DNA from 3 places in the Salinivibrio sp. IB872 genome. Region 3 is predicted to be linked to each of the others. Evidence: predicted binding sites of a transcription regulator. Region 3 holds the regulator's gene; each other region holds the start of a gene.
What was found. The regulator PurR, encoded in region 3, represses purine synthesis genes. The targets are predictions, from matches to a motif close to TNANGNAAACGTTTNCNTNA.

Region 1: a site for PurR is predicted at 9,564-9,583, ahead of glyA (serine hydroxymethyltransferase). Genes of this name have one in related genera too.
Region 2: a site for PurR is predicted at 1,704-1,723, ahead of purE (5-(carboxyamino)imidazole ribonucleotide mutase). Genes of this name have one in related genera too.

Annotation. Positions count from the first base shown of each region.
Region 1 covers NZ_MUFO01000006.1:95,080-107,689, reverse strand. The annotation lists gene BZJ18_RS04780 (AbgT family transporter) at 63-1,559, shown strand; gene tadA (tRNA adenosine(34) deaminase TadA) at 1,658-2,176, shown strand; gene BZJ18_RS17345 (hypothetical protein) at 2,173-2,334, opposite strand; gene mltF (membrane-bound lytic murein transglycosylase MltF) at 2,342-3,811, opposite strand; gene purL (phosphoribosylformylglycinamidine synthase) at 4,175-8,065, shown strand; gene glnB (nitrogen regulatory protein P-II) at 8,214-8,552, shown strand; gene BZJ18_RS04755 (YitT family protein) at 8,635-9,252, opposite strand; gene glyA (serine hydroxymethyltransferase) at 9,771-11,021, shown strand; gene nrdR (transcriptional regulator NrdR) at 11,204-11,653, shown strand; gene ribD (bifunctional diaminohydroxyphosphoribosylaminopyrimidine deaminase/5-amino-6-(5-phosphoribosylamino)uracil reductase RibD) at 11,650-12,610, shown strand, end outside.
Region 2 covers NZ_MUFO01000056.1:5,231-14,415, reverse strand. The annotation lists gene aroE (shikimate dehydrogenase) at 1-697, opposite strand, end outside; gene hemF (oxygen-dependent coproporphyrinogen oxidase) at 701-1,618, opposite strand; gene purE (5-(carboxyamino)imidazole ribonucleotide mutase) at 1,797-2,279, shown strand; gene BZJ18_RS15495 (5-(carboxyamino)imidazole ribonucleotide synthase) at 2,284-3,432, shown strand; gene BZJ18_RS15490 (DNA topoisomerase family protein) at 3,429-3,986, opposite strand; gene BZJ18_RS15485 (DUF494 family protein) at 4,015-4,488, opposite strand; gene dprA (DNA-processing protein DprA) at 4,491-5,600, opposite strand; gene BZJ18_RS15475 (LysM peptidoglycan-binding domain-containing protein) at 5,590-6,651, opposite strand; gene def (peptide deformylase) at 6,769-7,281, shown strand; gene fmt (methionyl-tRNA formyltransferase) at 7,289-8,233, shown strand; gene rsmB (16S rRNA (cytosine(967)-C(5))-methyltransferase RsmB) at 8,349-9,185, shown strand, end outside.
Region 3 covers NZ_MUFO01000059.1:10,716-13,943, reverse strand. The annotation lists cyclic di-GMP riboswitch class I at 1-91, opposite strand, end outside; gene purR (HTH-type transcriptional repressor PurR) at 272-1,276, opposite strand; gene BZJ18_RS15790 (heme ABC transporter ATP-binding protein) at 1,537-2,313, opposite strand; gene BZJ18_RS15785 (FecCD family ABC transporter permease) at 2,310-3,228, opposite strand, start outside.

The sequences.
Region 1 (12,610 bases), on a different contig from region 3:
GCAGTCAACTTAGTCAGTCAGCGGATGCTGATGGCCCGCGAGGGTTAGACCGGTTTTTAAATATGATTGAACGGGCAGGAAACCGTATTCCTGATCCGGCACTGTTGTTTTTCTGGGGCTTGATTACCGTTTGGGTATTGTCGGCCATTTTATCGCAAGTTGAGTTCGATGCCGTTCACCCGCTGACGGGGAATGCGGTGCAAGTGAACAACCTACTGACCGGCGATGCGCTCGCACACTTTCTAGCCAACATGGTTAGCACTTTTACTGGTTTTGCGCCGCTGGGCATTGTATTGGTTGCGATGTTAGGGGTGGGAGTGGCTGATCAGTCAGGCTTTATCACCACCGGTCTGAAGAAAATGCTGAGTGTGACGCCGAAGCAAGCGCTTACACCAATGCTGATTTTGGTAGCGATTGTATCCCACACTGCGGCGGATGCAGGCTATGTGCTGGTGATCCCACTAGGTGGGATTATCTTCCATGCGGCAGGACGCCACCCATTGGCGGGGATTGCCGCCGCGTTTGCCGGTGTCTCGGGGGGATTTTCAGCGAACTTTATTCCGTCTGGCATTGATCCTTTGCTGGCAGGCTTTACCGAATCAGCCGCTCACGTATTGGATGATACCTATCAGGTGAACCCACTCGCAAACCTCTACTTTACCGGACTGTCATCGATTTTGATTGTGGCATTAGGCTGGTTTGTAACCGAGAAAATCATTGAACCGCGCCTTAGCCGCACGCCGATTGATGAGGATGCTGAAGACGCTCCTGACCTTGGTTCATTCACGGCGATTGAAGGTAAAGCCTTTAACCGCGCAGGCTTGGCCATGTTGGTGGGAATTGCTGCTCTTGTTGCTGCTGCGTTGCCGGAAACATCGCCGCTTCGCTCTCCTTCAGGGGAACTGACCGCATTTGATGCGCCGATTATGCAATCAATTGTACCGCTGATTTTCGTGCTCTTTATTATTCCGGGCATTGTCTACGGCAAAACTGCAGGTACCTTTAAAACCAGCCAAGACGTAATCAAATCCATGTCGGATACCATGGCGACCATGGGCGCGTATATGGTGATGGCGTTCTTCTGTGCGCAATTTTTGGCTGCATTTACCCAATCCAACATTGGTACTTTGTTAGCACTCAACGGCGCTGAGTTGCTGCAATCGATGAAATTGCCGGGTGAAATGACGATTGTGGGTATGATCCTGCTCACCGCCATGGTCAACTTGTTGATCGGGTCGGCATCGGCAAAATGGGGACTGATTGGTCCGATTCTCGTACCAATGCTGATGGTTGTCGGCATTTCGCCTGAGCTATCACAAGCGGCGTATCGTGTGGGTGACTCTGTCTCTAACATTATTTCGCCATTGATGGTGTTCTTCCCGCTAGTGGTGGTGTATTGCCAGCGCTATTTGAAATCGACCGGGATTGGCACTGTGGCTTCGTTAATGATCCCATACTCCATCACTATGCTGGTGGGCTGGACGCTTTTCCTTCTGGCTTATTGGGCGGTTGGGTTGCCGTTAGGCATTCAAGCAAGCTATCAATACTTGGTTCAATAACGCGTTCCTACGTGACGACAGACAAGCCGGCCTTCGAGCCGGCTTATTTGTGTCGTATACTTGGCGCCATCTCAATGGGTGAAGTTACAGGGTTTTGAATGAGCGAGTTGCAAACGCCATCAAACGAGCACGAAAAATACATGCGCCACGCCATGACGCTGGCGGAAAAAGCCGAGCAAGAGGGTGAGGTGCCAGTCGGGGCTGTGGTGGTGTACCAAGGGGAGATCATCGGGACCGGATGGAACCGTTCAATTACCCAACATGATGCCTCTGCGCATGCGGAAATCATGGCATTGCGCCAAGCAGGTCAAGTGCTGGGGAACTATCGCCTGATTGATGCTGACTTGTATGTCACTTTAGAGCCTTGTCCAATGTGCGCTGCGGCTATGGTACATAGCCGTATTCGCAACGTGTATTTTGGTGCCTCCGACCCTAAAACCGGAGCGGCAGGATCGGTGATGAACTTGCTCAGTTACGAGGGCGTGAATCATCACGTGGCATCGCAAGGGGGGGTGCTTGAGGATGCTTGCCGTGAGCAGCTTCAAGCGTTTTTTCGTCGTCGCCGAGCCGAAAAAAAAGCCGCTAAAAAAGCGGCTCGAGAGCAGGGCGAGGGTTAAAACGCATCGTCAAAGGCGGCGAACTCGCGGATGGCAAACGTACGTTGTCGCCAAAGTACTTTCTTGTGCATATTTTGACGCATGCGCTTACGCCGGTTAGCGGCGGAAATCGTGTTTTTACGGAAGTTACTTCTCACGAGCCGTTTTCTCGGAACCATACTGCCCTCATTGCTGTTGCTGGTTAGCGTCGCTTTGTGGTGACGTTTCGTCAGTGTCTGTGACGGTTTCAGACTCTTGCTCAGGCGCTGGCGCGACAATGGTTTGTAGGCCGCCTAAGTCTTCAACCTGCTCATTGTCGAGCGCTTCAATATGCGCTTTTTCATAGCCTAGAATACTTTGATAATAACGGCGGATATTTTCGACGTAGCTTAACGCCTCGTATCCACGCGCATAGCCGTAGCGTGTCTGGGTATAATATTGGCGCTTGGCGAGCATGGGCAGACGCTTTTTCACATCACTCCACGAGTTAGGGTTGGCCCCTTGTGCCTCCGTGAGGCGGCGTGCATCCATCGTGTGGCCAAAACCGATATTGTACGAGGCAAGCGCGAACCAAATACGTTCGTGCGGGTTCACGCTATCCGGTACGCGTTCCAATACCCGTTGCAGATAAAGGGCGCCGCCTTTAATGCTTTGCTCGGGATCAAGCCGGTTGCGTACGCCGACAGATTTTGCGGTCGGTAAGGTCAGCATCATCATGCCGCGCACGCCAGTCGGTGAAATAGCGCGCGGGTTCCAATGTGATTCTTGATAAGACAGGGCGGCGAGCAAACGCCAGTCAAATTCATTGGCGTATTTTTTAAATAGCGGCTCCCACTTGGGCAGTTTGCTCTCAATCGCGCGCAAAAAGGCGCGGGTATCGACGTAATCAAACTGATCCACGTGACCAAAGTATTTCTCTTCCAAAATCGCCAGTTCGCCGCTTTGAGCAAGGTCACCAAAAAATTCCACCATCAGGGCGTAAACGCTGCTATCGCCTTGCTTTTTCATAAACCAAGCGACTGGCTCGTCTTCGCTCAGTTCCATCGCGACGGTGATATCAGGGTGGGTGCGTTGGATCAGTGCAATGTCGACGGAGTCGGCAATGGTAAAGTCGATGTCACCATTCGCGACTTGTTTGAGGAGTTCGTCGTCATCGGCATCTTGGACGATTTGCCAAGACAGTGCAGGATGGGCTTGTTTCAGTGATTGCAAGGTTAAGTCATGACTGGAGCCTTCAACCACTGCCATTACAGCATCATCTCGGTTGAAGTCATCGACATCACGCGGTCGCCAGTGGCCGTTTTTATACACTACTTGTTGGCTAACAAAATAGTACGCAGGACCGGGGCGAAAGGCGTCAAGGCGTTGCGGTGTGATGGTCAGGCCCGCGGCAATAATGTCAACATCGCCGCGCTCAAGGGCGGGAAAGAGGCCGGAGAGCGTGTAGGTAGGCGTCATTTCCAATTTTACGCCCAGCTTATCGGCAAAGCGCTTGGCTAAATCATAATCTAGGCCGGTTGGGCCATTAGGACCGATGTAATAAGAAAGCTGATTATTGAGTGTGCCCACTCTTAGCACGCCGCGATCGCGGATTTTTTCGAGAGTCGTACGGTCATCAAAATGCCAATCACAGCCCGCCAAAGGCAGGGTTAGCAGCACAAGGGCCACGCAGGCAATCCAAGATGGCAGAATAAATCGACGCTGTCTCAAAGGCTGTTGCTCTTGTTGCGGGCCGGCGTGAATACACAGGCCGTGATCAATGGACCCTCCATTCTACGTGAATAGGCGTCCGACCGATAGAGGGGAAATTTTTTGCGCAAACGGTTGCGTCAGGTGTGTTGCCCGCGAGGATTTTCCCCTATAATGGCCGCCGCTTGCTTAAAAGGCCAGCAAGAAATGGGCGTGAACCTGCAGACAGCAAAGGCTGTCAGTGTGAGTTGTGATACCCAAGTTTACATGCCAACGCGTGTTAATTTGGGTATACCCCTTTCACTAACTGCTAACGAGAGACGTACGCACATGGATATTTTGCGTGGTTCCCCCGCACTGTCTGAGTTTCGTGTCAATAAACTGCTGGCTAGCTGTCAAGCGCATCAGTTGCCAGTCACGGCACTGTATGCTGAGTTTATTCACTTCGCTGATTTGCATCACCCCTTGGATAGCGCGAGTCGCGAAAAGCTCGAAAAGTTGCTGACTTACGGGCCCACTTTACCGCCGCATGCGCCTGAAGGGACGCTGTTTCTCGTTACGCCTCGTCCCGGCACCTTGTCGCCGTGGTCATCCAAAGCAACCGATATTGCCCATAACTGTGGCTTGGACGCGGTGAAACGCTTGGAGCGCGGTACGGCGTACTATATTCAGTTATCTGCTCCTTTGACCAGTGAGCAACACGCAACCTTAACCGGATTGTTGCACGATCGGATGATGGAAGCTGTGTTCAGTGAGCTTGAGGCTGCCGCGGTGCTATTCGAGCAAGCGGAACCTGCGCCGATGCATAGCGTAGACATTCTATCAGGTGGCCGCGCCGCCTTAGTCGAGGCCAACCAAGCCCTAGGGTTGGCACTGGCAGAAGATGAAATTGACTATCTGGTCGAGAACTTCACCCAGCTGGGGCGTAATCCTAACGACATCGAACTGATGATGTTTGCGCAAGCCAACTCAGAGCATTGTCGACACAAAATTTTCAATGCCGACTGGACTATTGATGGTCAAAAACAGCCTAAGTCGCTGTTTAAAATGATCAAAAATACCTATGAGCAAACCCCAGATAACGTGCTGTCGGCGTATAAAGACAACGCAGCCGTGATGACGGGCTCAAACGTTGGGCGCTTTTTCCCCAGCCCTGATAGCCACACTTATCAATATCACCATGAGCCGGCTCATATTTTGATGAAGGTGGAAACCCACAACCATCCTACTGCGATTTCACCGTGGCCAGGCGCGGCAACAGGCTCTGGCGGTGAGATTCGTGATGAGGGGGCAACCGGTGTCGGAGGCAAACCCAAAGCAGGATTGGTCGGTTTTTCCGTCTCTAACCTCAAAATTCCGGGCTTCGTTCAGCCGTGGGAGCGCGATTATGGCAAGCCTGAGCGCATTGCTACTGCGCTCGATATTATGCTGGAAGGCCCGCTAGGCGGCGCGGCGTTTAACAACGAATTTGGCCGACCTAACTTGCTGGGTTATTTCCGCACCTATGAGCAATTGGTGACCTCGCATGCCGGTGAGGAAGTGCGTGGCTATCACAAACCCATCATGATCGCCGGTGGAATGGGTAACATCCGCGACGGCCATGTGCAAAAAGGCGAGATTGACGTGGGCGCCAAACTGATTGTGTTAGGTGGTCCGGCGATGAACATCGGCCTTGGCGGCGGTGCAGCATCGTCGATGGCATCCGGTCAATCGGCGGAAGACTTAGACTTTGCCTCGGTACAGCGTGAGAATCCAGAAATGGAGCGTCGCTGCCAAGAGGTGATCGATCGTTGCTGGCAGCTTGGCGACGATAATCCGATTGCCTTTATCCACGATGTGGGCGCAGGTGGACTGTCCAATGCGATGCCAGAGCTGGTCGATGATGGCGGCCGCGGTGGACGCTTTAACTTGCGTGACATTCCTAATGATGAGCCGGGAATGAGTCCGCTCGCCATTTGGTGTAACGAGTCACAAGAGCGTTATGTCTTGGCGGTTAAACCGGAAAATATGGCGCTTTTCGAAGCCTTATGCGAGCGTGAACGGGCGCCGTACGCTGTGATTGGTGAGGCCACCGATGCGCGTCATCTGTCGCTTGAAGACAGCCACTTCGACAATACTCCTATCGACATGCCGATGGATATCTTGCTGGGTAAAGCGCCCAAAATGCACCGGGATGTGACGCGTCAGCAAGTGACAGGTACCGCGCTTAACACCCAAGGCATTGAGCTAGCGGAAGCCTGTGAGCGTGTTTTACGCTTACCGGCGGTGGCGGAGAAAACCTTCTTGATCACCATCGGTGACCGTTCGGTGACCGGATTGGTTGCGCGTGACCAAATGGTCGGCCCTTGGCAGGTACCCGTCGCTAACTGTGCGGTCACGGCGGCCAGCTATGACAGTTATCACGGTGAGGCGATGGCGATGGGTGAGCGAACGCCTGCGGCCTTGCTCGACTTTGCTGCTTCTGCCCGTATGGCGGTCGGCGAAGCACTTACCAATATTGCCTGTGCCGATATTGGTAGCCTGACTAACATTAAACTGTCTGCGAACTGGATGTCCGCGGCAGGTCATCCGGGCGAAGACGCCGGCTTGTACGAAGCGGTTAAAGCCGTTGGCGAGGAGCTGTGTCCTGAGCTGTCACTGACCATTCCGGTGGGTAAAGACTCGATGTCGATGAAAACCCAGTGGCAGCAAGACGGTGAAAACAAAACCGTCACCGCGCCGATGTCGCTGATTATCACCGCCTTTGGCCGCGTGGAAGATGTGCGTCGTACCGTGACTCCACAACTGCGTACCGATAAAGGTGATAGCCACTTGATTGCGATTGACCTCGGTGAGGGCGCGCAGCGTCTGGGCGCAACCGCGTTGGCTCAGGTTTACCACCAATTGGGCGATAAGCCTGCCGATGTCACCAGCAGCGCCCGCCTAAAAGGCTTTTTCAATGCGATGCAAACCTTGGTAGCAGAGCAAAAGCTACTGGCGTATCACGATCGAGCTGATGGTGGACTGTTCGTCACCTTGGCGGAAATGGCGTTTGCCGGTCACACCGGTATTGACGTGGATATCGCCCGTTTAGGCGACGATGCCTTATCGGTGTTGTTTAACGAAGAGCTGGGCGCGGTGATCCAAGTGGCGACGCAAGATCTCGAGCGTGTTAATGCGGTGTTGGATGAACATCAATTAACCGCATGCAGTCACCTGATTGGCGGCCTAAGTGATAGCGATGAGATTATCTTGCGTCACGGTGAGGCGCCTATCTATCAAGCCAGTCGCCAGCACTTACGTCAGGTTTGGGCTGAAACCACCTATCAGATGCAAGCGCGTCGCGATAATCCGGACTGCGCTCGTCAAGAGTTTGACGCCAAGCAGGCGGCCGATCCTGGGTTGCACGCCAGCCTGAGCTTTGACGTGCATGAAGATATTGCTGCGCCATATATCGCTACCGGTCAACAACCGACGATGGCTATTTTGCGTGAGCAAGGCGTGAACTCGCATGTGGAAATGGCCGCCGCTTTCGATCGCGCTGGCTTTAACGCTGTGGACGTTCATATGAGTGACATTCTCTCAGGACGCGTCAGTTTGGACGGTTTCCAAGGGCTGGTGGCCTGTGGCGGTTTCTCTTACGGTGACGTGTTAGGCGCTGGTGAAGGTTGGGCGAAATCCATTCTGTTTAACAGCCGCGCGCGCGATCAATTCAGTGACTTCTTTACGCGTGAAGATACCTTGGCACTTGGCGTGTGTAATGGCTGCCAAATGCTATCGAACCTGCATGAACTGATCCCAGGCGCCGCACACTGGCCACGATTTGTTCGTAATGAGTCGGAGCGCTTTGAAGCGCGCTTTAGCCTAGTGGAAGTGCAATCAAGCCCATCCGCCTTCTTTGCTGGGATGGCGGGTTCACGGATGCCCATTGCGGTATCGCATGGTGAAGGACGTGTTGAGGTGCGTGATGCAGAGCATCTAGCGGCAATTGAGGCGTCAGGTACGGTGGCGTTGCGTTACACCGATAATCACGGCCAGCCAACACAAGCGTATCCTGCCAACCCGAATGGCTCACCAAATGGCATTACCGCGCTGACCACTGAGTCGGGCCGCGTCACCATTATGATGCCGCACCCTGAGCGGGTATTCCGTACGGTTGCTAACTCTTGGCACCCTGATGATTGGGGCGAAGACAGTGCGTGGATGCGCATGTTCCGCAACGCGCGGGTCACACTGGGATAAGCCTTATACCAATCAAAGCCGCCAATCTATGGCGGCTTTTTAGTGATAAGCGTGAATCGATGGATGATTTTTTATCCGGCTGCGATACAATTTCAGCTAAACAACTGATCCATCAGGACCGGCTGCGGCCAACGAGAAGGATAACGGAATGAAAAAAATTGAAGCCATCATCAAGCCATTTAAACTCGATGACGTACGCGAAGCACTTGCCGACGTGGGCATCACGGGGATGACTGTCTCAGAAGTAAAAGGTTTTGGTCGTCAGAAAGGTCATACTGAGCTTTACCGAGGCGCTGAATACATGGTGGACTTTCTGCCTAAGGTCAAGCTGGAAGTCGTGGTCGCGAATGATGTCGCAGAACAGTGTGTTGAAACCATCATTGATACCGCACAAACCGGTAAAATTGGTGATGGTAAAATCTTTGTCTTCGATGTTGAACGCGTGGTGCGTATCCGTACCGGTGAGGAAGACGAAGAAGCGATTTAATATCGCGAGTTGGACTAATACGGTAAGCAACAAAAAGCCAAGCGTGATGCTTGGCTTTTTGTTTGTGTGGCGTGGTGATTGACTACGCGCTAGGGTTGGCCGGATGCGCTTGATAACGACCCGGCTTATGATTCATCGCCAAGACTAAGTTGAGCACAATCGCGCCAACCACCGACCACATCAAGAGATTGAGGTCGATGAGGAAGAAAGATAGCGCCAGGATGGTACAGTCGATACCCATTTGCAGTTTTCCTGCCGAGATCCCAAACTTGTCCTGACAATAAAGCACTAGTACGTTAAAACCGCCTAAGCTGGCATTGTGGCGGAAAATCATCAACATGCCGACGCCCATCAGCAAGCCACCAATGACCGCACAATAGGCGGGGGCCAACCAAGTGATTTGAAAAAAGTAGGCGATATGGTCGGCCATCACGGACACCGCGCCACCGGCGAGTAAGCTGCGCACAGCAAAGCGCGGGCTCATGCGAAACCAAGCCATCAAATAAAACGGACAGTTACACAGAAAGTACAGGGTGCCGAAGGACAGGTCAGTAAATTGGCTGACTAACAAAGCAAGGCCAGTCGTCCCGCCGGTTAACAGTCCGGCCTGTTGCAAGAAAAACACCCCTTGTGCGACGAGAAACGCCCCAGAGGCAATGGCGATCACATCTTCTTTTAAGCTGTGTTGATATCGGCTCACACGGCTTCTCCCTACATAAACAGCAACAAAAAGTCCGCCAAAACCCAACTGGGGCGGCGGTTAAATAAGGTTAATGGGAATTGCGGGCGCGGATTTTATCGCCAAATGAGAGTAATAAAAAGTCAGCCAAGTAAATCACTGGCTGATAGGATGTCAGCAATTTGATACTCGCGTGTAAATTGTTTACAGCGCACAATCTGCGTTTCTGTATGGCGGACTAATCTGGCACAACCGACGTATAAAAAAAACGGCCGATTGACACTACCTGTTGCAGTGGTTTTTTTGTAGAATGACGAACGCAGTAATGGCGGTAGCGTAAACGTTTGCGTCAGGCTTTTAAAACGCCGACTTTTCCGCCTGTTTGCCTTGGTTTAGTCACTTTAAATGTGTAAGGCGACTAACCCAAGGTGTGGTGCACTATGCCATATCAAAACCATTCGAGCTATCGGGCCAACTTGGGTACGGGTAGCATTCGCTTTAAGGGTAATAGCCCGCCACCATTGAGTCAGGAGAGACAAATGCTAAAGCGTGACATGAAAATTGCGGATTACGATCCGGCACTGTTCGCAGCCATTGAAGAAGAAACGGCTCGTCAGGAAGAACACATTGAGCTGATTGCGTCAGAAAACTATACCAGCCCACGCGTCATGGAAGCGCAAGGCTCTCAACTGACCAACAAATATGCCGAAGGCTACCCCGGCAAGCGTTATTACGGCGGCTGTGAGCATGTCGATAAAGTGGAAGCTCTTGCGATTGAGCGTGCGTGTGAATTGTTTGGTTGTGAATATGCCAACGTGCAACCTCACTCAGGCTCACAAGCCAACAGCGCGGTCTATATGGCGCTGCTAAACCCAGGCGACAAGGTTTTGGGCATGAGCTTGGCGCATGGTGGCCACTTAACGCACGGCTCTCCGGTCAACTTTTCAGGCAAACACTATGAAGTGGTTGCGTACGGCATTGATGAAGCGGGTAAGATTGATTACGAGCAAATGGAACAGCTCGCGCTGGAACATAAGCCGAAAATGATCATTGGTGGTTTCTCTGCCTATTCGCAAGTGGTGGATTGGAAGCGTATGCGTGAAATCGCCGACAAAGTGGGCGCTTGGTTCATGGTGGATATGGCACACGTTGCTGGTTTGATTGCAGCAGGCGTGTATCCAGATCCATTGCCACATGCACACGTGGTCACCACCACCACCCACAAAACCCTCGCAGGGCCGCGCGGCGGTTTGATCCTGTCCAATGCGGGTGAAGACCTCTACAAAAAGCTCAACTCTGCGGTGTTCCCAGGTGGTCAAGGTGGCCCACTGATGCACGTAATTGCGGGTAAAGCTGTCGCGTTTAAAGAGGCGATGGAGCCTGAGTTTAAAGCTTATCAAGCGCGCGTGATTGATAACGCTCGTGCGATGGTTAAAGGGTTCCAAGCACGCGGTTATAACATCGTTTCAGGGTCAACCGACAACCACTTGTTCTTGGTTGATTTGATTGACAAAGACATCACCGGTAAAGAAGCGGATGCTGCGCTTGGTGCCGCGAACATCACTGTGAACAAAAACAGTGTGCCGAACGATCCACGTAGCCCGTTTGTCACCTCAGGCATTCGTGTGGGGACGCCAGCGATTACACGCCGTGGCTTTAGCGAGCAAGACGCTGAACAGCTCGCGCATTGGATGTGTGATGTGTTAGATAACATCAATAATGAGCAAGTGATTGCTGAAACTAAAGAGAAAGTTCAAGCCATTTGCCGCCGCTTACCGGTTTATGCGTAACCGTAAGCGTTGTAAGTGAAAAAGCAGAGGCGCCTTCAGGCGCCTTTTTTATGCGTGGTTAGCCACCGATTCTTAGCGAAATCAGCTTTGCGCACAGAATCGTTACAAACTCGCCGTTTGCAGGCTTTTTCATAATCGCAAATCGGTTACACTAACGGGATGATATTGAGGAGGCTAGCCCCATGCACTGTCCATTCTGTGGTGCAACCGACACCAAAGTGATCGATTCTCGACTCGTCGCCGATGGCCATCAAGTTCGTCGTCGTCGCCAGTGTTTGGCGTGCGCAGAACGCTATACCACGTTCGAAACGGCAGAGCTGGTGATGCCACGCATCATCAAAACCAATGGTAATCGTGAGCCTTTTGACGAAGAAAAGCTGCGCGGTGGCATTCAGCGCGCACTGGAAAAACGGCCTGTCAGTGCGGACGATATTGAAAAAGCGATCAACAGCATTAAATCACGCCTTCGCGCTACCGGTGAGCGAGAGATTAGCTCCGCCTCGGTTGGTAACTTAGTGATGGAAGCACTCAAAGAGCTCGATAAAGTGGCGTATATCCGTTTTGCCTCTGTCTATCATAGCTTTGAAGATATTCGTGAGTTCGGTGAAGAAATTGCACGGCTGCAAAAATGAGTAACAACCAACGCGATAACACCATGATGGCGCGCGCACTCGCGCTTGCCGCTCAAGGGCGCTTTACCACGACCCCGAATCCCAATGTGGGCTGTGTGATTGCGCATGGTGACGACATTGTTGGTGAAGGGTTTCATCTTGCTCCCGGTGGGCCACATGCCGAGGTACACGCTTTAAAGGCGGCGGGGGAATGTGCACAAGGGGCGACAGCTTATGTCACCTTAGAGCCTTGCTCTCACTATGGTCGCACGCCACCGTGTTGCGATGCCTTAATTGCCGCTAACGTCAGTCGCGTAGTGTGTGCCATGCAAGATCCCAATCCTCAAGTGGCAGGGAGAGGCATCGCGCGCTTACAAGAAGCAGGTATTGAGGTGGTCGTCGGTGTGATGGCGGAGCAGGCCAAGGCGCTAAACCCCGGCTTCATTAAGCGAATGCTCACCCAAATGCCGTATGTACAGCTTAAGCTGGCAGGGAGCTTCGATGGCCGGACCGCCTTAGCCAATGGCCAAAGTAAATGGATCACCGGTGAGCCCGCACGTGCCGATGTGCAAGCGTTTCGTGCTCAAGCCAGTGCCATTTTATCGACCAGCGCCACGGTATTGGCCGATAACCCCAGCCTCAATGTACGCCAAAGCCAACTTCCTCGAGCCACACTTGATGCTTATCCGCAATCGACTGTGCGCCAACCGACACGTGTTGTGCTAGATAGAGACAATAAAACTTCACCGGATGCAACCGTCTATCAGCTTGAGGGCGATGTGATCCGTATTGTTGATTCACCGAGTAATCATGCGTGGCCGGATAACGTGCAAGAATGGGTAATGCCCGATGCGTCACTCACCGCTATCCTTCGCGCATTGGCGGAACATGACATTGACAAAGTGTGGGTCGAAGCGGGCGCAAGGCTAGCGGGTCAGCTTCTCACTGAATCGTTAGTCGATGAACTGATTGTTTACC
Region 2 (9,185 bases), on a different contig from region 3:
CTCCTTGGCGTTGCGCCCATTGGTTGCTGGTTGTACAGCCAGCTTGATACACCATGTCATAGACAGTGGTCGCTGGGCCAATCGCTCCTTGCGGGAGAGGGGGATGGCTTTGATGTAAGCTCGCCGAGGTCGCATTAATGATCACATCAACGGGCGCCGCCATGGGTTTATCCACGGCATGACTGGTGATCGGTCCGGCCTCACCAAATGCAGCGGCTAATTGCTGGGCTTTTTGCTCGGTGCGATTCACTATCATCAGCAATGCTGGCTCTTGCTCCAGTAAAGGAAGCAACACACCCCTTGCTGCACCGCCTGCTCCCACAACCATAATGCGCTTATCGCGCAGTGCCACATGGTGGTAGTGTAAGTCAGTTACCAAACCTGCCCCGTCCGTATTATCACCCAGTAGGGAACCATCGCTTTGCTTAACCAGCGTATTCACGGCACCGGCGCGGCGGGCACGCTCTGTCAGTGTATCAACCCATTCATACGCTTGCTGTTTAAAAGGTACGGTCACATTGGCGCCGCGCCCTCCTTGCGCAAAAAACGCCTGCATGGTGGTCACAAAGCCTTCAAGCGGCGCCTCAATGGCTTGATAGTCGATGTCTTGTTGGGTTTGCGTCGCAAATGCGGCGTGGATCTGCGGCGACTTACTGTGGCCAATCGGGTGGCCTACCACGCAATAACGATCGGTCATCCGTTACCACTCCCTCGGTTTAAGGTAGTCGCGATAAAGTCTCGCTTCCGGTGCATCTTCATCAGGTGACCAGTTATATTCCCAGCGCGCCATCGGCGGCATCGACATCAGAATAGATTCGGTACGCCCACCACTTTGTAAGCCAAATAGCGTGCCTCTGTCATACACCAAGTTAAACTCGACATAGCGTCCGCGGCGATAAAGCTGAAAATCGCGTTCTCGCTCACCATAAGGCGTGGCTTTGCGGCGCTGTACTATCGGCAGGTAGGCATCGATAAAGCCTTTTCCAACCGCTTGGGTGTAGGCAAAGCACTGTTCGAATGGCCATTGGTTCAAATCATCAAAGAAAAGCCCGCCGACGCCACGGGTTTCATCACGGTGGGGCAGATAAAAATAGCGATCGCACCATGCTTTGTGATCAGCGTACACACTATCACCAAAAGGCGCGCATAAGGCTTTGGCGGTCTGATGCCAGTGCTGGCAGTCTTCATCGAACGGATAGAAAGGTGTGAGGTCAAAGCCGCCGCCAAACCACCACACAGGATCTGTACCTTCTTTTTCGGCAATGAAAAACCGCACGTTTGCGTGCGAGGTCGGCACGTACGGGTTATGAGGATGGATCACTAACGACACCCCCATGGCCTCAAAACAGCGCCCAGCAAGCTCTGGACGGTGCGCGGTCGCCGAGGCAGGCATTTGATCGCCAAATACGTGCGAGAAGTTCACTCCCGCTTGCTCAAATACTTGGCCCTGACGCAGGACGCGACTGCGGCCACCGCCCCCTTTCTCACGCTCCCACGCATCTTCAAAAAAACACGCTTGGCCATCTTCTTGCGCAAGCTGTTGGCAAATATCATCTTGAAGCTGGAGGAAAAAAGCCTTCACGGCTTGCTTATCAATTGTCGACTGACCGTGTGCCACGCTCACATCCTTTGTTACTGAGACTATGTGCTTACTTTACCTGATCCACGCACTGGGATCTTGACGGAATTTCATCCCCCACCGCTGACGCAAACGTTTTCCTTGCGATGAAATCTGGGTATAATTCGCGTCACGCTCAGCTTATCTTATTCACGCTTGTCATCAAGAAGGACGTATTATGACTGTCGGTATCATCATGGGCTCGCAATCCGATTGGCCTACCATGACACATGCAGCGGCTATGTTGGATCACTTTGCCATCCCTTACGAAACCCGTATTGTCTCTGCCCATCGCACACCACAGTTACTTGCCGACTACGCCCAACAAGCGGCCGAGCGCGGGATTAAAGTGATTATTGCCGGCGCCGGTGGTGCCGCCCATCTGCCTGGGATGACCGCCGCACACACCAGCCTGCCGGTGCTCGGCGTTCCGGTCCAGTCAAAAGCATTAAAGGGAATGGACTCATTGCTTTCTATTGCTCAAATGCCCAAAGGTGTAGCTGTGGGCACGCTTGCTATTGGTGACGCAGGCGCCGCGAATGCAGGCCTCCTTGCGGCACAAATTCTCGCAACGGCCGACCCTGATTTGATGGCAAAAGTGGATGCGTTCCGCCAAGCGCAAACTGAGGCCGTTCTCGCTCAACCCAACCCACAAGGGTAAGGCCATGAATATTCTGGTGTTAGGCGCGGGACAACTGGCTCGGATGATGGCCTTGGCCGGCGCGCCGCTCAATCTTATCGTCAGCGCCTATGATGTGCGTAGTGGCGACATTATTCACCCACTGACGCTGCAACCTTTGGGGCACGGCCTCAATACGGCCATCGCTGGCGCAGATATTATTACCGCAGAATTTGAGCATATCCCCGCTGATATCTTGCACCAATGCGAGCAAAGCGGGAAGTTACGCCCCAGTGCTCAGGCGATTCTAACCGGTGGCGACCGCCAAATTGAGAAAGCTCTGCTGATGCAAGCAGGCGTCGCCAATGCGCCATACCGAGTGGTGTATACACAAGCTGATTTAGAAAAGGCGGTCGACGCACTGGGGACACCCTTGGTCCTCAAAAGCACCTTGGATGGTTATGACGGCAAAGGACAGTGGCGCTATCGTGACGGCGATGATCTTCACGCATTATGGGCCGAGCTCGACGCCTTTCTTAGCGCGCCAGAGCAACGCGATGGCCAAGCCATCATTGCCGAAGCCATGATCCCCTTTGACCGAGAAGTGTCACTGATTGGTGTGCGTGGCGCGAATGGTGAATTTGCCAGTTATAGCCTGACCCAAAACCACCACCATGATGGGATATTAACCTTGTCTGTGGTGCGCCCGGATGAGCATGCCTTGCAAACACAGGCCGCGGACATGTTGGAAAAGATTGCCAGCGCGCTTAACTATGTGGGAGTGCTCGCGGTGGAATTCTTTGATGTAGACGGCAGCTTGCTGGTGAACGAGATAGCACCTCGGGTGCACAACTCCGGTCACTGGACACAGCAAGGTAGCGCGTGTTGCCAGTTTGAAAACCACCTGCGCGCCGTCAGCGGCTTACCCCTCGGCCCGACCGATTTAATCCAGCCGACGGCGATGATTAATATCTTAGGCCAAGGCAGTGTCCCGCTTGCGACCTATCGTGATGCCCATGTGCATTGGTATAACAAAACGCCTCGTCCGGGACGCAAAGTGGGCCATATTAATGTCACGGCCACGTCGAACGCGGCGCTTGCCACCAAGTTAGCCAGCCTCGCCAGCTACCTCCCCGACGATGCTTTTCACGGCTTAAAATCGGCTGCCTTGGCTCTCGCCGCGCAAACCGATTAACCCTCGCTTTCCGATTCTGCAGTCGGTTCACCTTGAATCGCGCTGCAGGGTTTATCGGCACATTGATGCACCGTCTTGCCGCCTTTCTTGCGTTCCACCAGCAGCGCAAAGCCACATTGCTCGCAGGTGCCGGCTATCGGTTGTGCGTTTACCGCAAAATGACACTTCGGGTATTGGTCACAGGCAAAAAAGCGCTTGCCGTAACGCGAGGTGCGCTCCACCAGCTCACCTTTGTGGCAGGCAGGGCAAGTGAGGGTAGTATGATCCGGTTCATCCGGTTTTTCGATATGCGTACATTGCGGGAACTGATCACAGCCAATAAACATACCGAATCGACCTTGGCGTAACACCAATTCTCCCTGATGACACGCCGGGCAAGCCACGCCAAGGGCTTTTACTACATGGCCATCACCATGATGTAACGCTTTGGTATAGTGGCAGTCTGGGTAGGCCGTACAGGCCAGAAACGGGCCTCGTTTGCCCGATTTAAACGCAAGAGCGCTGCCACATTCCGGGCAGCGCTCATGGGTATTCGGGGTGTTATCTTTACTCATTCACACCTTTTACTGTCATTGATAAGCGTTAGTGCACGTATCCCTCTTGTACGTCGTACAGCATTTCTTCCATCTGTGTATATGCACGTTCGTTACCGGGCACATTAAACAGCACCATCAAAATGACCCATTTTAGGTCATCAAGACAGAATTCTTGGGTCTCGAGCTCCATCACCCGATCGATGACCATTTCACGCGTTTCCGGTGAAAGTACCCCTGCTTGCTCCAAGAATAAAAGGAAGCCTCGGCTTTCTTGGTCAATAAAGCGTGTTTCTTGCTCGGTATAGATTCGGATCGAGCTTTGGGCACTGCCTGATAGGTAAGGCTGTTTATCCGCATTTTGCAACTGTGCCAGCTTTTCAAGCCAGTTCAGGGCTTTATATATATCGTCTTGATGAAAACCCGCACGGGACAATTCATCTGCTAACTCGTCCTGATCGATCATCACTTCCACATCGCTATGGATGTAGGTTTCGAACAGGTACATAAGAATGTCCATCATGGCTAGCCCCTCCTCGTTCTGACATAGCCACCGGGTACTGCTGCTACAAGCCCCTGGAGTTCTAAGTCTAACAACTGCATCATGATTTCGTGAACCGGTTGGTTGCAGCGCTCAGCCAGTACGTCGACACACGTCGCTTTAGTACCTACGTTAGCCAACAGCTCAGGAAATGGCAATCCTTCATGTGTATCTAACTTAGGCGCGTCACTAAATAATTCGGTTTGTTGACACGCGGCGAAGCTTATCAGGCTATCAATTTCATGCAAGATATCATCGACACAGTCTGTGAGTGTGGCCCCTTGTTTAATCAATTGGTGGCACCCACGCGACTGGACTTGGTCAATGGGCCCAGGAATCGCAAACACATCACGATTTTGCTCAAGTGCATAACGTGCCGTGATCAGCGACCCACTTTGTGGCGCGGCCTCTACCACTAATACGCCTGCCGATAACCCACTGATCAGTCGATTGCGCCGCGGAAAGTGCTCAGCCCTTGGCGGAGCCTCTGGCCAGAACTCTGAGACCAGTGCGCCTTGTGCTTCAATCCGCTCAGCCAATGCACGATGTCGTGCAGGATACACATTGGCAAGCCCGCTTCCTAGCACTGCTAATGTCTTGCCGTGGCCTTCAAGAGCACCTTTGTGTGCTCGGCCATCGATACCTAGCGCAAGCCCACTGGTAATCGCAACACCATGCTCAACCAATTGTTTAGCAAATTGATACGCCGTTTCTAAACCTTGCGGGGTCGCGTGACGACTGCCCACCATCGCCAATTGAGGCATCGCCAAGCAAGTCAGATCGCCTTGCACATACAAGAGCAAAGGCGGCCGTGCGATTTCTCGGAGTAATGCAGGGTAAGCTGGGTGGTCAAAGCCAATCAGGTGGCAATTCTCTTGCCTCGCCCACTCAAGGCTACGCTCAATCATGGCATGATTGGGATGCGTGACGGCCTGACACTGCTCAGCGGTTAAACCAACCGCGGCAAGATCATGAGCAGTTTGCTCACTCAACGCATCGATGGGCACTTTGGCCAACAGCGCGCGTCGCTGCGAAACGCGCAACCGCGGCACTTGGGTCAGTATCAACCACCCTCGCAGGGATTTATCGCGCATAGGCCAGTTGAGGGGACGGTGGCACCGCATGCATGCCGGCTTTGATCGGCTGACGCGCTTGCGTGATCACCGCCAAACTTACCCACGGATAAGCCCGAACCACCATGGTTTGTCCCACCGTCACATCAGGCAAGGCGGTCATCGGCTGCGCAGCACTGTCACTTGCGTTTTGATAGCGATACTCACCAGGGCCATTTAATACGTTGGCACCAGCTTCAGTGACAGTAAACATTTGCCCGGCTGTCACGCCATCATTGGCGCCTTTATCAAGTACCACAAGCTGACCATTCGCGACATACTCACTGCCATACAGATGCCCCAATAATGTGGCATCAGTTTGAGCCGCTTGGGGCCAAAAACGCGGATGCGTGTTCTCGGGCAAAGGTAACAAGACATCATTGGGGCGCACTTCCTGCACCACCCGTGTCAATGTCATCACACTGCGGCCTTCACTTCGCGCACGAATACGCCCATCAGCCACATGTTTTAAGCTCACCATCGCGGTAGGTTCGGCGCTAGCCTCTGACGGCGCAGGGCGTAAAAAGGTTTTCTCAACCCGAAACACTTGCCAATCCTTAACACTCAGGGACGCATCCACATATAGGGTATCGTGTACTGACAGATATTGACGTCCATCCGTCGAGCCAAGGACGCGAGTCAGCGCCACCAAACGCGCCTTTTCAACCAGTATGTCCTGCTGTAAATACGGCAGCAGCACAGGATCCACACTGCTCAGCGCTGGCGTGTTGGGCGTATCTCCCTTTGCTGCAATCGCACGTCTGGGCTTATAGCTAACGGTCGGTTTTCCCGCTTGCCATGTGAGGGTGAGCACATCGCCGGGATAAATCAGATTGGGATCCTTTATGGCCGGATTTGCGTACCACACTTCAGGCCATTGCCAAGGGTTATCGAAAAAGGCAGCGGCGATATCCCACAGGGTATCCCCTCGCTCAACCACATATCGCTGACTCTCGGCGGGGCCGGCTGCCAGTACTGGTAGCGCGATAGCCAATAGCCCAGCGGCGGCGAGATTGAATAGCTTTCTTGTCATCAATGTCTTCCTCACCAGACGGATGATGCTGATGCTGTCAATTGGCTGTCAAAATGTCTAGAATTAACCCAATTACCCCGTGCCGCTTTCGGCACAGTTCAATTTTTATGAGACGTTATGGCTTTATTGAACGTATTAACATTCCCAGATGAGCGTCTTCGCACCGTCGCCAAGCCGGTGGAAGCAGTGACGCCTGAGATCCAAAAAATGGTCGACGACATGCTCGAGACCATGTACGACGAAGACGGTATTGGCCTCGCGGCGACCCAGGTGGACTTTCACCAACGCATTGTAGTGATCGATATCTCAGAAACCCGCGATGACCCTATGGTGTTAATTAACCCAGAGATCATCGAAAAACGGGGTGAAGACGGTATCGAAGAAGGGTGCCTGTCCGTACCGGGTTCCCGTGCCTTAGTGCCACGTGCCGCCGAAGTGACTGTGAAAGCGTTAGACCGCGACGGCAATCCATATCAGTTTGATGCTGACGATCTGTTGGCCATTTGTGTCCAGCATGAGCTTGACCATTTAGAAGGTAAGCTGTTTGTTGACTACCTCTCGCCATTGAAGCGTCAACGCATCAAGCAGAAGATGGAAAAAATCAAACGCGCTAACCAAAAAGCAAGCTGAGGTCACTTTGAGTACACCGCTGCGTATTGTATTTGCGGGCACGCCGGATTTTGCCGCGCGCCATTTGCAAGCCCTGCTCGACAGTGAGCATGAGGTGATTGCGGTTTATAGCCGCGAAGATAAACCGGCAGGCCGAGGCAAGAAGCTCACGGCAAGCCCAGTGAAAAAGCTCGCGCTTGAGCATGACTTACCCGTGTATCAACCCCGCACGCTGCGTGATGAACAAGCGCAAGCGGAACTGGCAGCCTTAAACGCTGACGTGATGGTGGTGGTCGCTTACGGGCTGATCCTGCCCAAAGCAGTACTGGATACACCGCGATTGGGCTGTGTGAATGTCCACGGCTCTATTTTGCCACGTTGGCGCGGCGCCGCGCCAATTGAGCGTGCCGTGTGGGCGGGCGATACCGAAACCGGTGTCACTATCATGCAGATGGACGAAGGCCTTGATACCGGCGATATGCTAAAAATCGCCACGCTGCCTATCGAAGAAACCGATACCAGTGCCAGCTTGTATACGCGTTTGGCAGAATTGGGGCCCCAAGCCTTGATTGATTGTCTCAATGACATGGCCAACGGCATTATTCTTGCCGAGCCACAAAACGATGCCAAAGCCAACTATGCTGAGAAGCTGACCAAGCAAGAAGCCAAAATTGATTGGACACAAGATGCTGCATTTATCGGACGCTGCATTCGCGCCTTTAATCCACGTCCAGTCAGCTACTTCACCTTGGAAGAGCAAAATATCAAAGTCTGGCAGGCCAATGTGCTCGACATTGATGTCGACGCCACACCTGGCACGGTGATCAATACCGACAAGCACGGTATTCAGGTTGCTACCGGCAAAGGTGTACTCCAGCTAACACAGCTTCAGCCTCCCGGTAAAAAAGCCATGCAAGCCCATGAGCTGCTCAACGCGCGCCGTGAATGGTTTGAGATTGGTACACAGCTATAATGAACACGGTTTACCGTGTCATCGTCATTCAAAGGCCAGTCCACTGGCCTTTTTTATTGGTTAACGCCCCTTGGTGGCATACTACTCGCCACTTGGCTGCAATGTAGGTAACAGCATGAATGTAAGAGCCGCGGCTGCCCGCGTTCTGTATCAAGTTGTCGATCAGGGTCAGTCCCTGTCACAACAACTGCCTTTAGCCCAGCAACGTATCGCACCGCGTGACGCGGCCTTATTACAAGAGATGTGTTATGGCACCTTACGTTGGTTGCCACGCCTTGAGCAAATCGTGCAATCCTTGATGGATAAGCCACTGAAAGGCAAACAACGTGTCTTTCATCACCTCATTCTGGTCGGCTTGTATCAATTAGGCTATATGCGCATCCCAGCGCATGCTGCGGTGGCTGAAACCGTGAACGCCACCCAAACACTCAAGCGCCCTCAACTTCGTGGATTGATCAATGCCATCTTGCGTCAATATCAACGCGAGCAAACCGCGTTAGATGAAGCCAGTAGCGCCAATGCCGCCGGCGAGTTTTGCCACCCCAGTTGGCTACTCAAGCGGTTACAAGAAGCCTATCCCGAGCAATGGCAGGCGATTGTCGCGGCCAACCATCAAAAAGCGCCCATGTGGCTGCGGGTTAATCGTCAGTACCATCGCCCTGATACCTATCTTGCACTACTCAAAGAAGCGGGCATTGATGGAGAGTGCTTCGTTGAGGCTGGCGATGCGATCAAATTAGCCAAGCCGTGCGATGTATCGCGCTTACCAGGGTTTGACCAAGGTTGGGTATCCGTCCAAGACGCCGCTGCCCAGCTCGCGGTCGACTACCTGACCCCGCAAGCAGACGAGACGATTCTTGATTGCTGTGCGGCACCGGGCGGAAAAACCTGTCATATCTTAGAGCACCAACCGAGCGCACACGTGACCGCGATTGATGCCGATGCGCAAAGA
Region 3 (3,228 bases):
GCTACCGTTGATATTTTGACATCATGTCAAATTACCGTTAGGCCGGAGGCTTTGAGTCCCATGCTTGCGCCATGGTTTGCCTTGTTCAAACGCTATTAAGCATATAATAATTAGACACCGATGTCGTCCTCTCCCATCGAACAAAATGTGATCTTGGTTCAGGGTGGGTGTAATTGATGAACTAGAGTAAAAGCACTACCGGAAGAGTAGTCGCGTAAAAGAGCACCGCCAAGACATTGACGGTGCTCTTCATAAAAGTTTCATTAAAACATTAAGATAGTGTTTTAACTGACTGCCGACTCACTAGTGCAGGTTGCAWTTCGAACACTTGCTGTTGAGTCTCGTTGTTGGCAATTCGCGCGAGCAAGAGCTTGACGGCCGTTTTGCCTAGACGGCGTTTGGGCTGGTGAATAGTTGTCAATGGTGGCGAGAAATACTCGGTGAGATCAATATTATCGTAACCAATCACCGATATATCATCTGGCACTTTCAAGCCGTGCTCGTTAAATGTACTAATGGCCGCTAATGCCATAATGTCATTAAAACAAAAGACAGCGGTCGGGCGGTCTGACATCGTCGCCAATTGCTTCGCGGCAATTTGCGCTTGATCGGCTTCGAAATCTGCCTCAATCAGCCAATTTTCATTCACTGGAATATTGGCTTCTTTTAACGCACGGAAATAACCGTTTAAGCGATGCTTACAGGTATTTTTATCCATTTGGCCAGAAATACAGCCAATTTTAGTATGTCCATTATCAATAAAGTGTTTGGTGGCAAGGTAACCGCCTAATTCAGCGTTATCTTCTATGCGGTCTGTATCGATATGGTGACTGCCCCAATCCATCACGACCATAGGCAGATCGCGTTTTTTTTCTAATAACAGCATCAAATCTTCGTTGAGATCAGAGCACACTACAATGAGTCCGTCGACGCGCTTTTCTGACAACATACGCAGGTAGTCGCGTTGCTTTTCGAGGTTACCCTCGGTATTGCAGAGAATCAGTGTGTAGCCTTGCTTGTAGCAATAGTCTTCCACACCGTGAACAAGCTCGGCGAAAAAGGGGTTGGTGGATTTGGTCACCAGCATACCCAGTGTACGTGTTGTGTTGCATTTCAAGCTTCGCGCCACAGCACTTGGGGCGTAGTTTAACTCTTCAACCGCTTGCCATACTTTCTCAGTCGTCTTCTCGGCGACAAAGCGGGTTTTGTTTATCACGTGTGACACCGTCGTGGTCGATACACCGGCGAGACGCGCGACATCTTTAATCGTTGCCATCTTGATTCTTCTTTGTAGTAATGCGTAGGGATCGTTACTCGCGACCTTACAGAAAAACGCCGCTGTTCGTCAGCGGCGATGTCTTTCACAATCCCGGCACATCAGACGGTTGCGAAGGTAACGAATCCGATTTCATTCATTCTCATAGCTAATCGGTTGCGCTCTCAGTTTACTTAGGTTGGCGCACACTCGCAATTGGTCTGATCAGCGAAAATGGACCAACAGACGGTTTTGTGAGCCAGCTATGATGTATTTATCAATTAAGACACGATCAGTGGGCAGTTATGCTCCGGATGAGTCAGTACGGTCAGCGGGTATTGGTAGATGTCTGCCACTCTATCACTACTAAAACACTGCCACGGATCGCCGGATAGGACGATTCGACCTGCTTTCAGAAAATGCAGTTGATCGGCGTATTGCGCCGCCAAATTCAGATCGTGCAACACCAATAGCACTGTCATTCCTTGGTCAGCGAGTGCTCGACAGCGCTTTAGGGTGTAATGTTGATGGGTAATATCTAAGGCCGAAGTGGGTTCATCCAGCATCAGTATCGCTTGATCTGGTGCGGTTTGTGCCAGCTGTAATGATACGCGCGCCATGTGTACGCGTTGTTTTTCACCGCCAGACAAAATCGGATACGGTCGATGAGCAAGATGGCTAATATCCCATGCCGTTAGTTGCTCGTTAGCAAGGGCCGCGATCTGTTCTCGGTTTGCCTTTAGTGGTGTCGCTCCCATCTCGACCACTTCTTGCGCGGAGAATGCAAACGTGAGCCCGCTATGTTGGGGAAGGAAGGCAACTCGTCGGGCAAATTCTTCGCCTTGCCACTGGCTTTTTGGCTGTTGCCAAAACTGCACACTGCCATGCTGATGTTTGTCGCTAATCAATTGCTTTAACAGTGTACTTTTCCCCGCACCATTCGGCCCGAGTAAAACGTGTAACTGGCCGGCAGTAAAGGCGAGATCAATCTCGCTTAGTAGTTGACGGCCGTTAAGCGCATAGCTGAGCTTGGAGATTTGAAGCGCAGAATCTGTCATTCGTGAACCACTGCTTTTCGTTGTTGAATAAGAAGCCATAGAAAGAAAGGAGCCCCCATTAGGGCGGTAATAATGCCAACAGGTAATTCGGCGGGGGCGACAATGACACGGGCAACAATATCGGCCAAGGTCAGTAACAGGGCACCAAGAATGGCTGATAAGGGCACCAGTGTGCGGTGATCCGGGCCGGCAATTAAACGCCCAATGTGTGGGATCACTAGACCCACAAAGCCGATAAGACCGGCAGCACTTACCGCAATGCCCATTCCCGCCGCGGTTACAACAATGAGTAGGCGTTTTAAATGGTGTACATCAATGCCCAAATACGCCGCTTCGTTTTCACCGAGCAAAAGGGCATTTAAGTGGCGTGCGCGCTGGTAGGCAAATACCGTGAGTAAGCATGCAGCGATGCCAGTGAGAACAATTTGTCCCCAAGTTGCACCGGTCAGTGACCCCATCGACCAAAGGGCGATGTCTCGTAACGTTTGATTATCCGCCACATAGTTAATCAAGCCTAATGCAGCGCCGGACAAAGCACTGATCGCAATGCCCGCTAGCAACATGATGGTCACCGAACTGCCCATGGCCGTTGTGCCAATTCTGTATACAAATAGGGTTGCCAGTAGTGCACCGATAAACGCAAAGGCAGGCACCGAAAACACAAAGCTGGCCTCGATACTGCCCCAAGAGAGCAATAGCAAGCCCAGTGCGCCTCCTAATGATGCGCCGCCAGAGACACCGATAATACCCGGGTCAGCGAGAGGGTTGCGGAAAAGCCCCTGCATCAACGTGCCGCAAACGGCGAGCAATGCACCGATAAAAATACACAGCAAGGTTCGAGGTAATCGAACTTGTTGAACGATGGCGAGTACATGCGGCTCAACATTGTCATGCCAAGGGGTTAAGCTCTGTAAA